DNA from 4 places in the Vibrio sp. 1402 genome. Region 1 is predicted to be linked to each of the others. Evidence: predicted binding sites of a transcription regulator. Region 1 holds the regulator's gene; each other region holds the start of a gene.
What was found. Region 1 encodes PurR, which represses purine synthesis genes. Its sites were predicted from a motif close to TNANGNAAACGTTTNCNTNA; they were not measured.
Positions count from the first base shown of each region.

Region 2: R7044_RS00270 (formate--tetrahydrofolate ligase) is a predicted target of PurR. The motif match lies at 2,346-2,365, and genes of this name have one in related genera.
Region 3: glpX (class II fructose-bisphosphatase) is a predicted target of PurR. The motif match lies at 3,640-3,659, and genes of this name have one in related genera.
Region 4: R7044_RS04875 (phosphoribosylaminoimidazolesuccinocarboxamide synthase) is a predicted target of PurR. The motif match lies at 3,680-3,699, and genes of this name have one in related genera.

Region 1 is NZ_JAWOWE010000002.1:93,601-99,601, forward strand. Features, by position in the region: gene R7044_RS03870 (alpha/beta fold hydrolase) at 1-241, shown strand, start outside; gene R7044_RS03875 (DUF2007 domain-containing protein) at 273-593, opposite strand; gene R7044_RS03880 (TVP38/TMEM64 family protein) at 614-1,300, opposite strand; gene R7044_RS03885 (TfoX/Sxy family DNA transformation protein) at 1,415-2,005, opposite strand; cyclic di-GMP riboswitch class I at 2,122-2,211, opposite strand; gene purR (HTH-type transcriptional repressor PurR) at 2,499-3,503, opposite strand; gene torD (molecular chaperone TorD) at 3,972-4,619, opposite strand; gene torR (two-component system response regulator TorR) at 4,886-5,596, shown strand; gene elyC (envelope biogenesis factor ElyC) at 5,669-6,001, opposite strand, start outside.
Region 2 is NZ_JAWOWE010000001.1:57,308-63,308, forward strand. Features, by position in the region: gene R7044_RS00255 (hypothetical protein) at 1-41, opposite strand, end outside; gene R7044_RS00260 (CreA family protein) at 187-657, shown strand; gene R7044_RS00265 (inosine/guanosine kinase) at 891-2,195, shown strand; gene R7044_RS00270 (formate--tetrahydrofolate ligase) at 2,432-4,180, shown strand; gene glgC (glucose-1-phosphate adenylyltransferase) at 4,718-5,935, shown strand.
Region 3 is NZ_JAWOWE010000003.1:211,368-217,368, reverse strand. Features, by position in the region: gene hslU (HslU--HslV peptidase ATPase subunit) at 1-684, shown strand, start outside; gene R7044_RS07345 (1,4-dihydroxy-2-naphthoate polyprenyltransferase) at 1,469-2,386, shown strand; gene rraA (ribonuclease E activity regulator RraA) at 2,463-2,969, shown strand; gene zapB (cell division protein ZapB) at 3,126-3,368, opposite strand; gene glpX (class II fructose-bisphosphatase) at 3,717-4,724, shown strand; gene R7044_RS07325 (helix-turn-helix transcriptional regulator) at 4,938-5,558, shown strand; gene R7044_RS07320 (DUF3135 domain-containing protein) at 5,719-6,001, shown strand, end outside.
Region 4 is NZ_JAWOWE010000002.1:317,950-323,950, reverse strand. Features, by position in the region: gene R7044_RS04900 (DUF2786 domain-containing protein) at 1-519, shown strand, start outside; gene R7044_RS04895 (OmpA family protein) at 737-1,396, shown strand; gene R7044_RS04890 (molecular chaperone DnaJ) at 1,473-2,447, shown strand; gene R7044_RS04885 (hypothetical protein) at 2,625-2,807, shown strand; gene R7044_RS04880 (SulA-like leucine-rich domain-containing protein) at 3,219-3,611, shown strand; gene R7044_RS04875 (phosphoribosylaminoimidazolesuccinocarboxamide synthase) at 3,816-4,919, shown strand; gene R7044_RS04870 (alkaline phosphatase D family protein) at 4,998-6,001, opposite strand, start outside.

The sequences.
Region 1 (6,001 bases):
CGCTGATGTAAATCCGTTAATGAAATATTTTAAAGATCGAGAGTTACCCATTCCGACTCTTTACTTAATGGGCGACAGGGATTACATGTTTATTAAACCTGTCAAAGAAATGGTTGCAGCACATAAGCTCAGCATTCTACGAGAAATCCCGAATTGTGGTCATGTATGCAATGTAGAGCGTCCAGAAGACTTCAATCAACACTCCATCGAGTTTATTAAACAGCAAGCTGTATGTGCTTAAAACTGAGTGCATCCACTGAATAGGAGAGCCGCTATAGCTCTCCTAGTTGATATCCACATTGCCAACATGCACCAAATTGCCCTTCGTTTATTTCATGACATTTTGGGCATTGCCAATCTTGATACTCATGCCTATCGGATTGTTTTCGATATGCTTTTACTATTTCTTCAGCTTTCATCTTTTGTGCCGTGTCAAAAAGCCACACATAAGGATCGGTATCATCACCAAACGGCAGTTCTCCTTTTAAGCCGAAAATACCTTCTCCGCGAACTTCACAGTAAATTTGTTCCACTTTAAGCAGCTCACATACAATGTGTGCTTCTGCTGGGTTTTTAGCGATAAATATTTTCATCAAAATACCCACTTCACCAATTACGAGTTTTGCTGACTTGGTGTCGGCCTTACTTTATTCATAACCCATTTAGTGATGATTGGAAATAGTCCCAATAGCGCAAAAGACGCTAATACTGCGGGTGAAACAATGCCCGATAGGCTTTCAATTGTTGCTAATTGAGTACCTGCATTCAGATATACGGCTGTGCCTGGCAGCATACCTATTTGGCTAGTGAGATAAAATCGACCTACAGACATCGGTGTTAAGCCCATCAGTAAGTTGATTAGAAAGAAAGGGAATACAGGGATTAGACGCAAGGAAAATAGATAAAAAGCTCCGTCTTTTTCGACACCTTGATTAATTGCGTTGAGTTTATTTCCGAATTTGTTTTGTACCCAGTCACGCAATAAGTATCGGCTGCTCAAGAAGGCCAGTGTTGCCCCCATAGTGCTAGCGAAAGAAACCAGTAGCAAGCTTGTCCAAAAACCAAATAAGGCTGCACCAAGTAAGGTGACTACTGCCGCTCCTGGGATAGAAAAAGCGGTAATTGCAATGTAGGTAAAAAAGTAAATCGCAGCCGAGAATACAAAATTCTGATCGATGTATGTAGTTAGTGCTTCTTGTTGGGCTTTTGCATTCTCTAAGGTTAAATACTGGCCAAAGTTAATACCTAAAAAGACGATAGCCGCTAGTAGGATGAGACCTAATATCAGTTTCTTATTCATAATTTTGATTCCAATTTGGGATATATGTAATAAGACAGTAGGAAAACCGAAAAAATTTCACAAAAAAACCGCAGATTAGACTGCGGTTTTACAAGATAGTTTTTAGGCCGACTTTTATTGGAGGCCGTTCATCAACTCATCTCGGCGAGCTTGAGGTACCACACTCCAATGAGTGCCGTTGATAGCACCTTCTAGTGCCCATAGCAACTCAATGTTGACGGTTGCAGAGTGCGTATCTCTTATCGCTTTATAGGCGTTAAGCGCACCTTCCTCTTCAAGCTTCTCTACGGATTCGATGCCGGCTTTTTTTAGCATGCGCTCGGTAGCCAGTCGTAAGTTAGGCAAATCTTTCAAACGGTTAGGCTTTGTACTTGCTTGCTGTTCTTTCTCAAGCTTTGCCTTTTTCAATGATTGATTCGCTACTTCGATTAAGCGTTCGCTTGATTCCCATAAATCGCTGGAAATAGCGTAGTACTTTGTAACGACTGGAAAGCCACGTTTTTTATAAACGTAAGGCTTTAGCCCTTGTTTCTCGAAGTCAGATGAAGTTTTTTGGTCTGCTCTGATATGAAGCTGATTGTTTACCACTAGTGCAAACATTGTTTCATCAGCGAATAGTCCGAAGCCACCAAACATTGAGCGCGACTTGATATTACCAAGTGCCTCAAATAGCTTCATAGAGTCTTTGAGTATCGGTTTATCCATGTTTTGTTATCTCGGTGTAATTAATATTACGCCACCAAAAGTCAGGTCCGAGAGAGTAGCAAACATGCGTAAAAACAATGTCATTACAGAGTAAAGTCATTGCTTACACACTTGCCATCGGTAACCCCGCTACCTTCCATATCGTAATATGGTTCAGGCCGGAGGCTTTGCGTCCCACTCTTTCGAATGGTTTGCCCTGTGCGTGACACAATGAGCATACTTCTTATATTGAATTAACATCACGGTTTAGCGTTAAAAGTGTGATTTCGGTTCAATAAAAATGATAGATTGAATGCTCTATTTTGCATATGGAAAGGTGCAAATTGGCCTTTGAAAAGGAGTTCTTAATATATATTACATTTATATAAAACAGGGAGTTAACGTTAGTCAATTGTTATTAGAGTGGTGTGAAGTATTAGAGAATGCTTAATTTTTCCAAAAAAATAAGCGCCCCTGTAGAGCGCTTATTTAACACGGTTAAATACAGTGAAATTTAGTTCATTTTCTTCACAGTATTTCGAATTACAAGCTCAGGTTGCATCTCGAAAATTCGTTTTTCGTGTTCTTTATCTTTGATACGCTCAAGTAGAATTTCGAATGCATTTTTACCAACACGACGTTTAGGTTGGTGGATAGTCGTTAGCGGTGGAGAGAAGTATTCCGCAAGCTCGATGTTGTCGTAGCCGATCACTGAAATATCTTCAGGAATTTTGATCCCGTTTTGTTGCAAGCGGCTCATTAGGCCTAGAGCCATTGTGTCGTTAAAACAGAATACCGCCGTCGGGCGCTTGTCCATTGCGGTAATTTTATCTGCAACTAATACGGCCGTATCACATTCAAAGTTACCTTCAAGGATCCAGTCTTCATTTACAGCTAGGTTCGCTTCGCTCATTGCGCGACGGAAACCTGCAATGCGCTCTTGGCAAGCAAGCTTTTCAAAATGACCGCTTAGACAAGCGATATCCGTATGACCATTGTCAATCAGATGTTTGGTTGCAATGTAGCCACCTTCTTCTGAGTTATCCATGATCTTGTCTGCTTGTGAGCTCTCTGGGCCCCAATCCATGACCACTTTAGGAATGTCCGCATGACGGTCAAGCATCTCTTTTAGTTCTTCGGTTAAGTCAGAACACATCACTAGGATGCCATCAACGCGCTTTTCAGCCAGCATACGAATGTAATCGCGTTGTTTTTCGTAAATCCCGCCTGTGTTACATAAAATCAGAGTATAGCCTTGGCGGTAACAGTAGCTCTCAACGCCATCAATCACTTCTGAGAAAAATAGGTTAGTTGATTGAGTTACTAACATGCCAATCGTACGAGTTGAGTTGCATTTTAGGCTGCGTGCAACGGCACTTGGCGCGTAATTCAGCTCGTCAACGGCTTTCATTACTTTTTCTTGCGTTGCTTCTGCAACGAAACGCGTTTTATTGATAACGTGCGAAACTGTCGTAGTGGAAACGCCGGCTAAGCGAGCAACGTCTTTTATCGTGGCCATAAATGGTGTCCTGTATCGAGCTACTGAAATATGTCGTATTGGATGTACCTGATGCTCTAATGGTTTCACACCTAGCAATCTAAAATTGGCGCTAAGTGTCTCGGCAGCGGTTGATCCAAGTGCGACAAAAGGGTGCGTAGCAGCATCGGTCGATGAATTTTATCTTTTTTCTATCTGATGAGAAATTGCCATCAACCTGTTAAGAAAACACAAAAACCGCTATATTTCAGCGGTTTACATATAAATCATATTTAATCGTTTGCGCTCACATTTTAGCCCTATGTGGACTGACTAGCAATGTTTTCAGCAAGAGATTTGTGTATTTGAAGTCACATTTTGACTGCTAAATAACCAAGCGTCTTTGCGCTAAGTTAAGGCAAACGAATATTATACCCAAGTTACTTACAATTGGTCACTTTCAGGCATACAGGAAGCCCGATAGGCAGGCTCCCTAAAAATAGGCGGCAATTATTCCCCAAGAAGGTAGGCGCTGTCTAGTTTACAAAATGCAACTAATAGTTTCGCGACACTCGAGTAAAATCCAAATTCGTCGAATTTTTTACATTTGTCTGAAAACTGAGGTAACCAAGACATCAATTGTTGCTGGATAAAGTCGTTTTGTTTAACGAAGGCTTCTTCCATGTGTTTTTCTTGTTCAAGCTCGTTTGAGCGGATAATCATGTTCCCGAGAAAGTCGAGCTCAACGGCTAAGTGATCCGCAGGTTCCTTTAGGTTTTCGTCTACTTGAACGCCAAATTCAGCCATCAACTTTTCCATTTCCTCAGCTGGCTTGTCATTCAGTAAACCTGATTCACCAATGTACATGGATGCGTAAGGAAGAGCGCCGTATTTTTCTGTCTTCAAAAACAGTTCACAAAAGTCAGCTGCAAGCTCTAGTTGTGCATCTTCACGATCTTGTAACCGATTCAATGCATCAACTAGGCTATCAACAGCTGGTTTCAGCGACTCATTTTCACCTAAACCTGCGAGAAAACTGCGAATTTCAACACTGTGATAGGCTTCCAATTCTTTCTCTGTTAGTTCTTTTGCGAACAAGCTCGAAAACCACCAGTAAATTTCAGCGCGTTTTTCATTAAAAGCTTTCACTTCTTGCATTTTGGGCTCCTGAATGATGCTTCAAGTCATGCATCACAAAGTCAATTAGGGATATCCCCTAAGTGTAATCAATTAAAATGAATAGCAGTAACTATAATTGTTATGTTTTATGGTCAAAAATGACCGTTTATTAATAGCAATGGGCAAGCTTGTTTTGAATCAATAAAAACGCTAAATCTTGCGTTTTAATGTATCTATGACTAGAAATGTTACTAGTTATGAATAGAATACGTCTTGGATAATAAGAAGACAGAAAAGTGGTGTAAATGAGCTATCACGTATTAGTCGTAGAAGATGATGTTGTAACTCGTAGTAAGCTTGCGGGATATTTCCAAAATGAGGGCTACCAAGTCAGCGAAGCAGAGAGTGGCGCAGAAATGCGTGAAGTTTTGCAAGCGGGCGATGTAGACCTGATCATGCTGGATATTAACCTGCCTGGTGAAGACGGCCTGATGCTTACTCGTGAGTTACGTAGCCAATCGGATATTGGTATCATATTAGTAACAGGACGCACGGATAGCATTGATAAAATCGTAGGCCTAGAAATGGGTGCTGACGATTATGTGACAAAACCTTTTGAACTGAGAGAGCTGTTAGTTCGCGTTAAAAACTTGCTGTGGCGTATTTCAGCAGCGCGCAGTGGCAGCTCGAAAGCGAATGAAACCAGTGAAGAGCACATTGTGCGCTTTGGGGAGTGGACATTCGACATTCAACGTCGCGCACTTAGCCGCAACGGTGAGCCAGTAAAACTAACTAAAGCAGAGTATGAACTTTTGGTGGCATTATCGTCTTACCCTAACCAGGTGTTAAGTCGTGAGCGTATTTTGAACATGATCAGCCATCGAGTGGATGCGCCGAATGACCGCACCATTGATGTTCTTATTCGACGTATGCGCGCAAAAATGGAGTTCGATCCTAAGAACCCACAGATTTTTGTAACGGTACACGGCGAAGGCTATATGTTTGCTGGTGACTAGTTGGAACATAACTCAATCGTAAAAAGAAAAAGGAGAGCTTCGGCTCTCCTTTTTTGTGGCTTCAAGATAATACTAGTTTGCTTCAACCATTGGTGTTTGGCCGACAGTATCACGCAACCTTTGCCAAATACTGCCCAAGTACTCATGCCAATAAAGCTCTGTTTGTTCTAAGTAACGCGCTTTAGGTGAGTATTTATCCCAAGGTTGACTGATTTCGCTAATAGCTAAGAAGTTGGTCGGGGCTGGGATTGGTTTAATGCCTGCTGCGTTGAACTCATACAATGCACGGCTCATGTGACTCGCAGAAGTGACTAACACAATCTCCTTTTGTTGAACGAATGCAGCCGCTTGACGCGCCTCTTCCCACGTATCTTTCGCATCTTCTAATAAAATGATATCGGATTT
Region 2 (6,001 bases), on a different contig from region 1:
GTATTTTTACGCTCGATACTGGCTAACTGTTGTTCATTCATCTTGATACCTTCGTTTAGAGCAGTACATTAGCATGAAGCCCGCAACAAACCTAGCGCACATAGACCTTTCCGTGGCTAAATTTTGTTTTAGGTGCAAACCTCTGATAGATTTCATCAATATCTTTCCTAGTTAAGGACAAAAATAATGAAAAAGATGCTGTTAAGTGCATTGCTTGCTACTACTCTAGTTGGTTGTTCAGATAACGATGTTGCTGACGTGGGGCTCGGTTGGTTTACTTTGAAAGACATCAAAGTCGGTGAGTTGAAAGACGAGGTGGTAACAGGTGTCACATGTCACATCGCCTCTATCGAAGCGGATTTCAGCTTAGCAGATCCAAGTGATAGTTCAATATCATGTCGTCAGACTGGCGAAATCACACCGGAAATGATTGCAAAAATAGATAAGAGTAAGTCCGGTGAAATTGTATTTAAGAAGTCAAAAAGCATTTTCTTCAAAACAATGAAGGTTCGCCGTATTTATGATGCCGATAACCAAACCTTACTCTACTTGTCTTATACAACAAAAGAGACCGATGGTAGTTTTAAGCATAGCCTTTCGACAGTCCCACTTTGGGGTACCAAGGCTTACGTTGAGCCAACTGAAGTGAAAAAGTAACGCGGGTAAATTTAGTTAGCGCGGAGCAGGCTCTTTCCGGGCGCTGCTGAGCAACAAGTTTAAAAAACAACCCATTGCAATACGACAAGCCTCATAAATTGCAGCTGCTTTGGTTGCTATTTACTCAGCTCGCTGATTTTTTCAGCGAGCTGACTTCTTTGTAATAAATCGCCACGATTTTCATTTTTTTGTGATACAATCCCGCCTCTTTTTTTTCTCACTCAAGAACAAGCATGAAGTTTCCTGGTCAGCGTAAATCTAAACACTACTTCCCAACTCACGCTCGAGATCCATTAGTAAACCAAATCCGACAGGCACCTAAGCTATATCGCCCAACTATTGTTGGTGTCGGTCAAACCATTGTAGATATCGAAGCACGTGTAGATGACGCGTTTTTAGAGAAATACAACCTGAGTAAAGGACATTCGCTCGTTCTTGAAGAAAGCAAAGCAGATGCACTTTACGAAGAACTGGTTGAGCAAGGCCTGATCACACACCAATACCCAGGTGACACGATTGGCAATACTCTTCACAACTACTCAGTTTTAGCCGATAGCAAATCCGTTTTGCTCGGTGTGATGTCTAAGAACATTCAAGTCGGTTCTTTTGCTTATCGCTACCTTTGCCGTACGTCTTCACGCATGAACCTTAACCATTTACAAACGGTAGATGGCCCTATTGGTCGCTGCTACACCCTAATTTCTCAAGACGGTGAGCGTACATTTGCTATCAACGAAGGTCATATGAATCAACTACTTCCGGAAAGCATTCCTGAAGAGATCTTTGAGAAAGCATCAGCCCTGGTTGTTTCTTCTTACCTAATGCGTGGTAAAGAAGAAGATCCAATGCCTAAAGCGGTACAAAGAGCGATCGACTTTGCTAAGAAGCACGATGTCCCTGTTGTACTTACGTTAGGGACAAAGTACGTTATCGAAGGTAACGCACAGTGGTGGCAAGAATACATTCGCGAAAACATTTCTGTTGTCGCTATGAATGAAGAAGAAGGTGCGGCGCTAACAGGTGAAACAGAGCCGCTAGCTGCTGCTGATAAAGCACTTGAATGGGTTGATCTCGTACTGTGTACGGCAGGACCAAATGGTCTGTACATGGCTGGTTACACCGACGAGAAAGTAAAACGAGAAACCACACACGACATCCTTGAAAGCTCCCTCGAAGCCTTTAACCAGTACGAGTTTAGTCGTGCGATGCGTAAAGAAGACTGTCAAAACCCAATGAAGGTCTACTCTCACATCGGCCCTTACCTTGGTGGACCATTAGAGATTAAGAACACTAACGGTGCGGGTGATGCAGCCCTTTCAGCCTTACTGCATGACATGGCAGCAAACTCTTTCCACCAAAAAGAAGTGCCTAACTCAGAAAAGCACGAAGTACGATGCTTAACCTACTCCTCGCTTTCTCAGATCTGTAAATACGCAAACCGAGTAAGCTATGAAGTGTTGACGCAGCACTCTCCTCGCCTATCGCGAGCGCTTCCTGAACGAGAAGATAGCTTAGAAGAGACTTATTGGGATCGTTAAAACGACAGCTTTAAAGCTGAAAATATATCAAGGTCACCATTTGGTGGCCTTTTTGTTTTTATCTAGCACTGTAACGAGTAGATTTTGTTAGTATGTCGCACAATACGAAGCAGTAAACTCTTTACAAGCCTAACCGAAACAGTACCATCACCAAGCAGACCTTTGCCTCACAATAATACTCGTTATAACTCAGGTAGTTTTTCAACGCTACCTGTGTGCCACTTTGGGGATTCTCCATGCAGTCAGATATCGAAATTTGCCGAAACACACCACTTTCTTCTATTGATGTTATCGCGGAAAAAGTAGGACTATCACCCGAAGAGTATGACACTCACGGGAAGCACAAAGCCAAAGTCCACCCAAAATGTTTGGAACGACTCAAAGCAAATGATGACGGTAAACTTGTACTCGTCACTGCGATCACGCCGACTCCTCTTGGCGAAGGAAAAACCGTTACGACGATAGGCCTGGCGCAAGGTTTAGCAAAGCTTAATCAATCTGTTATTGCATGTATAAGGCAGCCTTCGATGGGACCTGTCTTCGGTATTAAAGGTGGCGCTGCGGGCGGCGGTTACTCTCAAGTAGCTCCAATGGAAGAGTTAAACTTACACCTTACTGGTGACATTCACGCAGTGACAGCGGCGCACAACCTTGCTTCAGCCGCTCTTGACGCTCGCTTGTTCCATGAACAACGCGAGGGTTATGATGCCTTTGAATCACGCACCGGGTTAAGAGCACTTAAAATCGACACGGCCAATATTACTTGGAAACGAGTGATGGACCATAATGATCGTACACTACGTAAAGTCAAAATTGGCCTCAATGATGCGGGAAAAACCATCAATGGTTTCGAGCGTGATGAAGGGTTCGATATTTCAGCCGCTTCCGAGTTAATGGCTATCATTGCACTAGCCAAAGATTTAAAAGATTTACGCCAACGTATCGGGAAAATTGTCGTAGCGTACGATTTGAACGGAAATCCCGTCACTACGGAAGATCTACAAGTTGCAGGAGCAATGGCAGTAACACTAAAAGAGGCGATTGCACCAACACTGATGCAAACTCTAGAAGGTGTTCCTACGTTGATCCATGCAGGTCCATTTGCAAACATCGCCCATGGAAATTCATCCATTATCGCGGACGATATTGCGCTAAAACTATCAGGTTACACGGTAACTGAAGCCGGTTTTGGTTCGGATATGGGATTTGAGAAAGCGTGTAACATTAAAGCTGCTGCCGCCAACAAAGCTCCAGACTGTGTAGTGATCGTAGCAACATTACGCGGCCTCAAAGCGAATTCTGGACACTACGATTTACGGCCAGGTATGGCTATTCCAGATTCCATTTTTAATCCGGACCAAGCAGCATTGGAGGCTGGGTTTGAAAATTTAAAATGGCACATAAATAACGTTCATAAATACGGTTTACCTGCTGTCGTTGCCATTAACCAGTTTCCACAAGATTGTGTGAAAGAGCTTAAAGCTCTTGAAGATCTAATTCACCAATTTAATCCCGAAGTTAAAGTAGCCATCAGCACCGCTTTTTCGCAAGGCGGACAAGGCGCAACGGAACTAGCTCAACATGTTATTGATGCGTGTAACACGCCTGTAGAGTTTTGTCCGTTATACAACAAAGAGCAATCATTACTCGAAAAGCTCATGGCAGTATGTGAAGCGGGCTATGGAGCAACCAATATAGAAATGACTCCTATCGCGACTGAACAGCTCAAACATTTTGAGCAATTAGGCTTTAACAACTTAGCGGTTTGCATCGCGAAGACACCACTATCGATAACCACAGACTCCGCAGTCAAAGGCGCACCAACTGGTTTTACCGTCCCAATCCGCGAGCTGCGCTTGTGTGCGGGCGCAGGATTCGTTTATGCATTATCTGGTACCGTGATGACGATGCCAGGCTTACCTGATAAACCCGCATTTATGAATTTAGATCTTGATGATGAAGGAAATATCGTCGGTCTCTCTTAGTGCAGTGATAACGTATCGCTATCAGTGAAGTGAGCATATTCATTGAGTGAGTGGTCTACTTACCTATCCACTCACTCTCAACAACTGTGAAAAGAGTTATCTCAGGCCTTCTACTCTTGAATCGTTGATACAAAGCTCTCCTGCCTTACATCAACGCGCCTGTTTTACACCTTTAGAGTTAAGACGCTAACCCTAAGCCTTGTTTAGCCATAGTTATTAAGCTAGAAAACCCTATTTATCTTCTTGTTTTGTCGCCACTTTACATTGTAAATCCATACTTGTTGACTTCTCCTTTCTACAATTTTGCGCCAATTTGATGCACGGGTTATTTAGCACTTCACTAATATGGTGCAGTTGTCTTACAGTGAAATTTTAACCTCCTTGATTTTTAAGGAGATATTCTATGGCTCGATTCTTGTAGTAGACTTTTCACTAATAAGCACATTAGCACATGCTTTTCAAAACCTCTGCGTTGCATACCACCTCCTTCAGGTTAGCACCGTTTTGATGCATGTCAGAAAAGGGAAAGGGAATACTATGGAAGACGCACTCGCCGTAATTTTAGCAGGAGGGATGGGGTCTAGACTCAGCCCACTCACCGATGACAGAACCAAGCCAGCCGTACCTTTTGGCGGAAAATATAGAATTATAGATTTCACACTAACCAATTGTTTACATTCGGGTTTACGCAAGATCCTTGTTTTAACCCAATATAAATCTCATTCACTTCAAAAACACTTACGAGACGGCTGGTCGATATTCAATCCAGAGCTAGGCGAGTACATCACTGCTGTTCCACCACAAATGCGCAAAGGTGGTGCATGGTATGAAGGAACCGCCGATGCGATTTATCACAACATGTGGTTGCTATCGCGAAATGATGCAAAGTATGTGGTTGTGTTATCTGGCGATCATATCTATCGAATGGACTACGCCGCAATGCTTGAAGAGCATAAAGAGAAAGGTGCTAAGCTCACCGTTGCCTGTATGGATGTTCCCGTAGAGGATGCTTCAGCATTCGGTGTAATGGGCACCGCAGAAAACGGGCTCGTTACTTCGTTTATAGAGAAACCTGAAACCCCACCTACTCTTCCTGGAAGCGCGACCAGAAGCCTTGTTTCTATGGGAATATATATCTTTGATATGGATGTTTTGAAAGAAGCGCTTGAAGAAGACTCAAAACTCGATTCATCAAGCCATGACTTCGGAAAAGACATCATACCTAAGCTGATTGATACCGAATCCGTTTACGCTTATCAATTCTGTGGCAGTAAAGGGCGCGTCGATAAAGATTGCTATTGGCGCGACGTGGGTACCATTGATTCCTTCTATGAAGCGAATATGGATCTACTAGAACCTGTGCCGCCAATGAACCTTTATCAGTCTAATTGGGCGATTCGTACTTACGAGCCGCAGTTTCCACCAGCTCGTACTGTATCGTCGGCTACGGGTAATGAAGGCATTTTTATTAACTCCATCATTGCTACCGGTGTCATCAATTCCGGAGGCTCAGTACAGCACTCCATTATTTCCTCTAATGTACGCATTCAAGATAGTGCAACGGTAGTCGATTCCATCATTTTTGATGACGTAGAAGTCGGTGAAGGAAGTCAGTTGGTCAACTGCATAGTTGATAAACATGTTCGTATTCCGCCACATACTCAAATTGGCATCAACAAACTTGAAGATGCGAAGCGATTTAAAATCTCAGACAAAGGTATTGTCGTCATACCTGAAAGTTACCAATTCGATTAAACGACAAACTATCACAACAAAAAAGCGCACGATAATCATCGTGCGCTTTTGTTTAAGTGCCTGTAA
Region 3 (6,001 bases), on a different contig from region 1:
AAAATCAAAGACGCAATGAAAGCGTTAGCGGAAGAAGAAGCGGCGAAACTGGTTAACCAAGAAGAGCTGAAAGAAGCAGCGATTTTCAACGTTGAAAACAACGGCATCGTATTTATCGATGAGATCGACAAGATCTGTAAACGCGGCGAGAGCTCAGGCCCAGACGTTTCACGCGAAGGTGTTCAGCGCGACCTACTTCCATTGATTGAAGGCAGCACGGTATCAACCAAGCACGGCATGGTAAAAACAGACCACATTCTGTTTGTTGCATCTGGTGCATTCCAAGTGGCAAAACCATCTGACTTGATCCCAGAATTGCAAGGCCGTCTACCAATTCGTGTTGAGCTAGAAGCACTAAGCAGCAACGACTTCAAACGCATTCTGACAGAACCAAAAGCCTCTCTAACAGAGCAGTACGTTGCGTTGATGAAAACGGAAGATGTGGACATCGAATTCACAGAAGACGGCATCACGCAAATCGCGGAAGCGGCATGGACGGTCAACGAAAGCACCGAAAACATCGGTGCTCGTCGCTTACACACCGTAATGGAACGCTTGATGGATGAAATCTCTTACGACGCAGCGGAGCAATCTGGCGCTAAATTCGTTATTGATTCCGCTTACGTGAAAGCGCGCCTAGGCGACACAATTGAAGATGAAGATCTAAGCCGCTTTATTCTTTAAACGCAATCTATTTTACCAAAGCCCAGAACCTTGTTTCTGGGCTTTTTGTTTAGAATGGCGGTGACTTAGACAACATCTAAATCAAAGGATCTCGTCATTCTAGCGAGCTCAAGCGAGACTAAGAATCTAGTAACAGCAGACGCCTATTCTTTCTCTCTCACCGTAACACTTCACAATCGGATGATAGATTCTGAATCACACTCGTTCCTCGCTGTTCAGAATGACGGTGACTTAGACAACATCTAGATCAAAAGCTCTCGTCATTCTAGCGAGCTTAAGCGAGACTAAGAATCTGCTAACAGCAGACGCCTATTCTTTCCAACTCACCTTAACCACGGCACTATTGGGACGATAGATTCTGAATCACCTCGTTCCTCGTTGCTCAGAATGACGGTGACTTTGACAACATCTAAATCAAAAGACCTGGTCATTCTAGCGAGCTCAAGCGAGACTAAGAATCTGGTAACAACAGACGCCTATTTTTCCTCGCTCACCTTAATCACCGCACAATCGGATGATCGATTCTGAATCACCTCGTTCCTGGCTGTTCAGAATGACTTTGACAACACCTAAATCAAAAGATCTCGTCATTCTAGCGAGCTCAAGCGAGACTAAGAATCTGCTAACAGCAGACGCCTTTCTTTCCCACTCACCTTCACCACTGCACAACCGGATGATAGATTCTGAATCACCCTTTGACTTCTAGTTGAGTTGTTTTAGGTCAATAGCGTATCTGCCTCTTTGTGCTTATACTGGGCACATTGGTTACTAGCACGAAATTTCCATGAAACAATCTCTACAGATCTGGCTTGAAGCCGCTCGTCCAAAAACATTACCTCTGGCTTTGGTCTCTATCTTAACAGGTAGCGTGCTCGCCTACTCGGCGGGTCATTTCTCACTGACGATTGCCATCATGGCTTTCGTAACCGCGACATTGCTGCAAATTCTGTCCAACCTGGCAAACGACTATGGCGATGCCGTTCAAGGTACAGATAACGACAAACGCCTCGGCCCATTACGAGCGATGCAGTCAGGCGCGGTAAGTGCTAAACAGATGAAACAAGCGATTATCTTTAACATCGTTCTGACCGCTATTTCAGGCTTGGTGTTAGTTTTCTATTCACTAAGTTCACTGGAAAGCATTGTTACTTTTATCGGGCTGGGAATTTTGGCCATTCTCGCAGCCATTGCTTATACCATGGGTAGCAAACCATACGGTTACGTGGGGCTTGGCGATATATCAGTGTTCTTGTTTTTTGGTTTACTCGGCGTATCAGGTACCTACTTCTTGCATACCGGTCACGTAGACACCACGCTATTCTTACCTGCTTTAGGCTGCGGTTTACTCGCTGTTGCAGTACTCAACATCAACAATATGCGTGATATAGAGAACGACCGAGAGTGTGGTAAACGCACGGTGGCGGTACGCTTAGGTCAACGTAAAGCCAAGCAGTACCACTTTATCTTACTTGGCGGAGCTATCCTTGCCTTTGCGGCTTACTTGTTAATTCAAGACAAACCCGTTTGGATTAGCTTGCCATTTTTACTTAGTATTTATTTCGTGGCCGATCATGGTAAAGCAGTTTGGCATACACAAAAGCCCGCTCAGATAGCACCAATGATGCCAGTCATCGTGAAATGCTCTCTAGTCACCAACGTTTTGTTTGCAACAATTGTGGTAGCTCAAACTCTAGTAAGTTAAAAAAGGATTGTCATTGCATTGACTTAATGCCTAGATATACTCAAAGACAACCAATTTCTGTTTAGAAAGGTACGCTATGGAATACAATACCTCAGCACTCTGTGATATCTACCTCGATCAGGTAGATGTGGTTGAACCAATGTTCAGTAACTTTGGCGGTCGCGCTTCATTTGCCGGGCAAATCACCACCATCAAGTGTTTTGAAGATAATTCGTTGATCCGCGAGACATTAGAGCAAGATGGACTTGGTCGCGTTTTGTTAATTGACGGTGGCGGTTCCCTACGTAAAGCCCTTATCGATGCAGAAATCGCAACCATTGCGGAAGAAAACGAGTGGGAAGGCATTGTCGTTTACGGCTGTGTTCGTGAAGTAGATGAACTTGAAGATATGAACTTAGGCATTCAAGCCCTCGCCTCTATTCCTGTTGGAGCGACCAGCCAGGGTATTGGCGAATTGGATATACCAGTCAACTTTGGCGGCGTTAGCTTCCTTCCAGAAGATTACATTTACGCTGATAGCACCGGAATTATCCTGTCGCCAGAACCATTGAATATTGATTTAGAGTTGGATGAAGAAGCATAACGAGTCTTAGGCGCCTAAGTTATAGGGTCTTCTCTTGGCTCTTAGCTCTTAGCTCTTAGCTCTTAGCGCCTAGCCTTGTCTTAACATTTTCTACTTCCCTAAAACACAAACACCCGCTTAACGCGGGTGTTTTTAATTTGGAATGAAGAAGCCGAATTATTCCACTTCGTCCATTTTGCCAAGTAGTGCACGAATGCGCTCTTGCCATTGTGCGTGCTCTTGCTGTGCTTGTTGTGCTTTTTGCTCTAGCTCTTCACGTTGAGAGCGAAGCTCGTTCGCTTCTTCCGCAAGTTTAGCTTTATCTTCTTTCAGCTCTTCGACTTCCATCTGAAGAAGAGTGATTGTGTCAACTGCAGTTTGAATTTTAGATTCTAGTTGTTCTAGTACTTCAAAAGACATCTTGGCCTACCTATGTTATTCCGTTGGGACGATGTGCGAGATTGATGCACACCTAACCTATATAAGGTTCATTCTACTCAGCGTCGCGATGAGAAACACTCACTATATTCGATATTTTGCATCATTCGGTCAAAAAATCAGCGCAATCTCACTAAACGCTGACTTTTCTTGTCGCCGAAGCATTTTTGAGCAAGGATTTTGCGTCCCGCTACGCTGAAAATCGCCCTAAGTATTGATCAAATTCAAGTTAGATAAAGTAAAAGCCTCGCAAAAAGGCAAACGTTTACTCGACCTTGTGATAGAATCGCCGCGCAAATTCTTCTTCCCTCTTGCTTACTTGGAGACATCATGAAACGCGATTTAGCAATGGCATTTTCCCGTGTGACTGAAGGTGCAGCTCTGGCTGGTTACAAATGGCTTGGCCGTGGCGATAAAAACGCAGCCGATGGCGCAGCTGTTGAAGTTATGCGCACGCTACTGAACAAAACAGATATCAGTGGTGAAATTGTCATTGGTGAGGGTGAAATCGATGATGCGCCAATGCTGTACATTGGTGAGCAAGTGGGTATTGGTGGTGATGAAGTAGATATTGCAGTCGACCCGATTGAAGGAACGCGTATGACGGCAATGGGACAATCGAACGCACTAGCCGTACTTGCCGCAGGTGAGAAAGGCAGCTTTCTTAAAGCGCCAGATATGTACATGGAAAAACTGGTTGTTGGCCCTGGTGCAAAAGGCGTAATTGACTTAGAAAAGCCGTTAAAAGAAAACCTAGAGAACGTAGCAAAAGCCCTGAACAAGCCACTTGATACCCTAGTCGTTATTACCCTTGCGAAACCTCGCCACGATGACGTTATTGCAGAAATGCAAGCAATGGGCGTACGTGTTTTTGCGGTGCCTGATGGTGACGTCGCTGCCTCTATTCTAACTTGTATGCCAGACAGTGAAGTGGACATGATGTACTGTATTGGCGGTGCGCCAGAAGGGGTTGTATCAGCAGCGGTAATTCGAGCGCTAGACGGTGACATGCACGGTCGCTTACTTCCTCGTCACGAAGTAAAAGGCGATAGTGAAGAAAACCACATTTACGGCGCAGATGAACTAAAACGCTGCGATGAAATGGGCGTAAAAGCGAATGTTGTCCTTAAAATGGAAGACATGGCTCGTAGCGACAATGTGGTATTTTCAGCTACAGGCATCACTAAAGGTGACTTGCTGGAAGGTATCTCTCGTCAAGGCAATATAGCGACCACAGAAACGCTGCTCGTGCGCGGTCGATGCCGAACTATTCGCCGCATCAAATCGACTCATTACTTAGATCGTAAAGATCCAGAAGTACGCGATATTATTCTTTAAGCATTTCTCGAGGCTCTCGCTCAGTCTGAGTTTGAGCCTTTCTTTCCGCGTAATCGGACAATAGATTCTGAATCACCTCGTTTCTCACTGTTCAGAGTGTATATATTGGTTCGCATAAACATAGCACCTACAATCCACACTCAAATTAAGTCAACACTTTTCTTTACTAACCCTATCGAGCATAATATCTACTGACGTATAAATGGTGTGTATATGAAGACCGTAGATAGGATATTGCAAATCGTTAAGCGTGATGGTTCCGTCACTGCAAAACAACTCTCCTCTGAGCTAGGTATGACAACCATGGGGGCTCGTCAGCACCTGCAAAGTTTAGAAGATGATGGCATTCTTTCTATCCATGACGTAAAAGTAAAAGTTGGTCGCCCTGCTCGTCATTGGTCTCTCACTCAAAAAGGTCATGAGCAATTTGCTGACCGTCACGGAGAGTTGACCATTCAGTTTATAGAAGCTGTCGAACATATCTTTGGCAAAGATGGACTGGAAAAAGTCACATCAGAAAGGGAAAAACTCACGTTACAAAGTTATCGTCAGCATCTTGAGCAATGCGACTCTCTGCAAAGCAAACTAGAAACACTCGTCACGTTAAGAGAGCAAGAAGGCTATATGGCAGAGCTCGAGAAAGATGAGAACGGATTCATCTTGATCGAAAATCACTGTCCGATTTGTAAAGCCGCAACTCGCTGCCCAAGCTTGTGCCAGTCAGAATTAAGTGTCTTTCAGTCTTTACTTGGACGTGACACCAAAGTAGAGCGTACCGAACACATCATTAGCGGCCAAAGACGCTGCGTTTACCGCATCCAACAACTGCAGTAACCACCACAGCCAAACATCGACATGCCGCACTTATTCAATCTCAGGCTTGAAAGCTTCTCTTATAAGTGAGACGGCTGAAGAATTCATCCTCTCTCCTCTTTCTAGTGGTATAGGCTTTTAGTAACTAAAGGCAATTTCCATAAGGATTTGGAGAGCATCGATGTCTACTCTACGTCATACCTCATCCCAAACTCTTCCTCCATTCGATGAGATGGTTCGAATGGCAGAGCGAGATCCCGAAGCTTTTGAGCAATTTCGTCATGAGATGGCGAAAGAGATGATCGAGAACGCATCAGAAAATATGAAAGAAAGATTGTGGGCTCAACAAAGCCACATTGATAGAGTCATCAGCACGTGTAAAAACCCTCATCACACCAATGTGGTATTGATGAACGAGTTGCAAAAACAGGTCGTGAAGTTCAAAGCAGCACTAGAAGGGGAAC
Region 4 (6,001 bases), 220 kb from region 1:
CTACCAGCGAACATCAGTTCTACCATATTGCGAGTGATTCGCGGCATTAACACAAAATTCGGTGTCGAAGCAGTATTGTTGAATCACAAAGGGCTCAAACGTGTCGAATTTATCGGTGAAGCAGATCGCGCTATTTTTGCTGCATTTGCTTTCGATATTGTTTATCGCGAGATGAACGAAAGTACCGGACAATTCCGAAACAGCTTTGCTGGCACCGGCACCTCTTCTCAGGAAGTGACTCGCCGTGTGAACTCATTTGTATCTGGCTGGGTGGAAGGCGCGATTGAAAAATTGCCAATTATTTCTCCAGATGAAGAGTCGGCCAATAAAATTAATGACTATATTGATAAAGAATTCCAAAACATTGACCGCGAAACGTTCAAGAAGCAATTGAAAGAAGCGATGAAAAACCTAACTGAAGACTACGAAGTAGGCTTAAAGAAAGGTAGAAAGGTTTCAGTTAACCGTGGAGTGGGCGGCGAACAAGCACGCAAAATGTTGGGCGATTCATCGAAATAGCCAGAATAGTAAAGGATTCACATAAGCAGCAATGACTTCGATGTCGATGGGGCTTACTTTGAGAGCTTTGGCAGTATTGATAGGAATTTTCTTACAGAAACTCTTATCAATCTTACTTTCTCATAACAAATATCAATGCTTGTTTATTCATAATTCGCATCCCATTATGAGGCATGGTTTCGCCTCAGTTTTATACGGAGATTTTCCCTTGAAAAAGATGCCTATTGCACTAGCTCTAGTGCTAGCTCTTACTGGCTGTCAAGCCACTCAACGCCAAAATGCAACAACGGGTGAATACGAAACTAACTCCACCACGCAAGGCGCGCTTATTGGTGCGATCGCTGGCGCAGCAATCGGCCTAGCAACGGGTGATGATGCTAAAGAACGTCGTCAGCATGCACTCATTGGTGCAGCCGCAGGCGGAGCGACTGGCGCTGGCGTTGGTTACTACTTTGACCAACAAGAAGCGGAATTACGTCGCGCTTTGCTAAACTCTGGCGTACAAGTTCAGCGTGTTGGTGAAAATCAGCTTTTACTGCGTATGGAAAACGGTATCGGCTTCTCTTCAAGCTCTTACCAGCTTGATGCTAGTATCCATAACACTCTACGCGGTGTTGCTCGCATCCTAGTTGAGTACCCAGATACCAGTCTCGTTATTGACGGTTACACGGATAGCACAGGTAGTGAGTCATACAACCAAACGTTGTCAGAGCGCCGTGCAGAGTCCGTACGTCAATTCCTAGTATCTCAAAACGTTGCACCTGGTCGTGCAATTGCACGCGGCTACGGCGAACGTAACCCAATTTGCTCAAACCAAACTTCTGAAGGTCGTGCGTGCAACCGTCGTGTTGAAATCCAGATCTTGCCACTGAAGTAATTTGGTTGCACCATAACGGTAATAATAAAAAATTACCGGAGCAGGCCTAACCATTATCGTTAGGCCTGACATATTAATGTCTGTCAAAACGTCTGCCCTACTCTGCTTATTTAGCCTCAGCTTTTCTGGCTACTCACTTGCCTCTCAAGCTCCAAATGACCCCATCGAACAATACGAGTACGCACAACAATTATTGGCATCAAACGAAGCTGAAGCCTCACCAGAAACGCGCTACTGGCTAGAGCAATCCGCCAACCAAGGTTACCTCCCTGCACAAAAACAGCTCGCGAACGACTTTGCTAAAGGGATAAATGGCGAAAAAAATGAAACACAAGCGTTATATTGGCTAACCTCTATCGCACTCAATGACCCAACCGATCGTGGCTTTCTTCTCGCCGATTTTATTCAGCGCAATCCAGATAAGGTCACAACTTCTCAATTGACTGAAGCCTTGTATCAAATGGCTTCTCAGCATAATCCAGCAGCAGAACAAGCTTATAATCAACTGTTAGAGCAGCGCTTCAACCAACTGCGAGCTAAACAAGTCTCGCAAATAAAGTCGCTCGATAAAAAGGCTGAGCAAGCACAGGAAGAGAAAAGCACAGTTGCAAACCCCAAAGTAGAACACTCGCAGTTTTTATGGCTGATCTGGCTAGCGGCGATACTCATCATCAGCGGCTTAAGTTTTCTCGTAATCAAGAAACTTAAGCAGAATAGAAAAGCGCTTGAAGCCAAAGAGGAAAGCCAAAATCAACGAATGGCGAAAAAAATAAAAGAGCTAGAGTTTACGAACAAGCAACTGAAACGCCAGCTAGAGAAAGTATTCAAAGAATTTAAGAAATCCAAAACCCAGGCAGAGAACCATAAGCTAAGCGTCGCGTGTGCTATGTTTGGCTACACACCACAACACATCCCTGATTTACAAGCAATCAAGCTACGCTATAGACAGCTATCAAAGCTTTATCATCCTGACACAAGAGGCAGTGAAGAAGAAATGAAGCGACTCAATCATGCCTTTAAGCTCGTCTCACAAAATGTTACAAAACAGTAAAAATAGGTCAGAATACTTTGGCTAGCATGCTTTTAGACCTATATAATCAAGCGCCGCAATCGATCTCCCTCTCAAACAAATTAACAGACATTTAACTTAAGTCGCGCTTTTATGCCATAATGCCCGGCGCAAAATAACACCTAACGACTCAAATTAATCTAGGTGGGGAGAAAATCAATGTTCACTGAAGAAGGCACCTGTGATTGGTGTAAAAAACCTAGCCTTGTAACTCGTCACGATTATTTAGATGGCAAGCACCACTACTCATGTAAAGCTTGCTACGATATGGCGAAAATCGACGTGCGCCTATTTAACCAAGGCGAATTACAAATGCGCGAACGCTTGCAACGAGCGAGCTAAGCAAGACGGAATCAACGGAACTGATTTTCAAAGGCGCCTTTTAAGGCGCTTTTTTGATCGGCCAAGCCCTATTTCCAATCTCTATCTCGTATTCCCTCCTATCTTACATAGCACGTCGCATCGGTTATCAGCCCTCTCCCACTGTATACAAACCATTGTCCGTGAAAAACACCTGTATATACAGTAGTAAACCCCTGTATGTCTCTCGTCCAGTTTTCTACTCACCTCACATTTTTAAATTGATGTTAGACATATCAAAAATGAAAAACAACCACATAAATTCAATTACTTAGAATCAAATCCTTTTATTTCCTTCTCAAAAAACCGCAAATAACTTTTGAGAAACTGGTTGATCAGGTCACCAAAACAAACTACTGTATACACATACAGCATGTATAAAGGAACAGTAAGATGCAGTTACAAAGTCAATCTCATACATACTCTCGTTACAACGTATTGGCACAAGCAACTAAGCCCATGGCCGTTTCGGATCAGCTTCTATCTAAGCTGGCTGTTTTATCGCAGCAGAAACAATGGATTTTGTTTACAGCAGACTGCCCTCGTCCAGACTTTGAACAACTCACTGCTTCTAATATTTGCTGTAAAAACGTTATTCAAATGAAGCCCTCTCAACAGCTTTCAGAAGTCGAGATCGTGATCAAAGCCATCCGATCAGGCAATGCCAGTGCTGTTGTTGCATCAAATAAAATTGCACTTATGAATCAATCTATGTTGCGCGACATGGCGCAGCGCTATCAGTGTGAAGTCTTTTTCGTCGAAGGCAGAGTTAATAAGTACCACTAATAAGTTCGACGTTATCCATCCTGCATCTCGCCTCCTTTTTAAGGGGGCATTTTTTTGTATTAAAGAAAACAAGCAAACGTTTGCTTTTTCTCTGGCGAGTTAAAATAGTTCTGGTATGATGCCCACATTCGATTTATTCAGCGCCCACATTTTGCTGAATATCTTCTCTTTCTGACGTTTGATTAAGATGATAGGAATGTCGCAATGAGCCTTGCTAATCAAGTACTTGCCGTCAATGACGACCTGCCAATTCGCACCCATAAACCCGTTCATAGTGGAAAAGTTCGTTCAGTTTACTGGTTAACTGAAGAAGACAGCGCCCGACTGATCAAAGAAAAAGGATACGATGTCGCTCCAGATGCGCCTTTGGCTATCATGGTGATTAGCGACCGAATCTCTGCATTCGATTGTATTTGGCATGCTGAAGGTGGTCTTAATGGTGTCCCGGGTAAAGGGGCTGCGCTTAATGCGATTTCTAATCACTGGTTCAAACTGTTCAAAGAAAATGGCTTAGCAGATAGCCATATTCTAGACATTCCTCACCCTTTTGTTTGGATTGTACAAAAAGCCAAACCGGTAAAAATCGAAGCCATCTGCCGCAAATACATCACGGGTTCGATGTGGCGCGCTTACGCAAATGGCGAGCGCGAGTTTTGTGGAATCCAACTTCCTGAAGGGTTAGGAAAAGACAAAGCACTGCCAGAGTTGCTAATGACCCCATCCACAAAAGGCATTCTAAAAGGCATTCCCGGTGTGCCAGAAGCGGATGACGTAAATATTACTCGTCAAAACATCGTAGACAACTACGAAGCATTTAACTTCTCAAGCGCTGACGATATCGCACTCTACGAAAAATTGCTGAAAGAAGGCTTTAACGTTATCAGCCAAGCGTTAGAAGAAATCGACCAAATCTTTGTCGATACCAAATTCGAATTTGGTTATGTTCATGATGCTGCTGGCAATGAAAAGCTGATTTACATGGATGAAGTGGGTACACCAGACTCGTCTCGTATATGGGATGCTAAAGAGTACCAAGCAGGTCACATCGTAGAGAACTCAAAAGAAGGTTTCCGCCAGTTCCTACTTAACCACTTCCCTGACCCAGATATCTTGCTAAACAAAGAACGTATGCCAGAGCGTGAAGCACTCGCTCGTGATAATGCTTTACCCGTCGAATCTTTGATGGCGATTTCGAGCACCTACATTGGTATTGCCGAGAAGATTACAGGCAAGCCGATTCATTTGAGTGAGAATCCGAAAGCGGAAATCATCGAAGTTCTGAGCAAAGAATACGGATTGATTGACTAGCACTGTCGCTAGATTGCTAAACGCTTTCCAATAAAAAGTCCGCACTAGCTTGCGGACTTTTTTCATATTAGGTTCAGTTTAGCTGATGTTTAACGTAGTGCCATCTGTTGTAAAGGCTGACTTAGTCGTCACCTGATATGTTTTGTCTTTAATCGTTGATACGAAATACCAGGTCGACTCTGCCTTGTCGGGCGTAAAAGTAACGCGCATAAAGCCACGCTGTTTGATGTCTGCCCACTGTAATTCTGACACTAAGTGCGGCAGCGTGTATTCCATTTGAGCGATCGCAACAGGGTCTAACGCGAGGTAGGCCTCTAACCCAGGGGAACTCACAGAGCTAGTCGCAAACTCTACCCCGATAGGATGCTTAGATATGTCTTTAAGCTCACTTGCCCATGCGTTGTGCGTATCTCCTGCCAAGCAGACAAAGTTACCACTGCTGGCTTTGGCCAGTTGATAAACTTTCTCTCGCTCAACGTAGTAACCATCCCATGCATCTAGGTTATATGGCAAAGCAATGGTATCTAAACTTGGGTCAGAGAGATAACCCGTAATCGCAGAGTTTACCGCTAATAACGCCTCTGTTTTTTGTTCTTCAGTGGCAGTAAACAATTGAAACATCGCGGTCATAACCGAACTTGGCAACTCCATACGAGACATTAACACTTGTTGCCCTAGCACATTCCAAGTTGCGTCGTGCGTACTGAACGCATCCATCAGCCAAGCGAGTTGGTCACCGCCTAACAGCTCTCGGTCTTGACTGCGCGACTGAGCAACTAAACCGCCAATCGCTTCCATCGTTGGTGAGCTGAGCGAGAAATAATCCAACGGTTTATCACGCCCCACAAGTCGCGTGTCGAGCATCATCAAATTGACTAAACTTCCAAACGAAAACTGACGGTAAATCAGCATGTTTGAGAAAGTGTTTTCACGAACGGGCAACCATTCTGTCCACGCGGCAGCCGCAGCTGCACGACGATCATTAAAACTGCCTTCCTCTTCTTGATGGTTTTCCGCACCATTTTTCCAACTATCATTTGCAAGCTCATGGTCATCCCAGACTGCAATCATTGGTAGGCTCG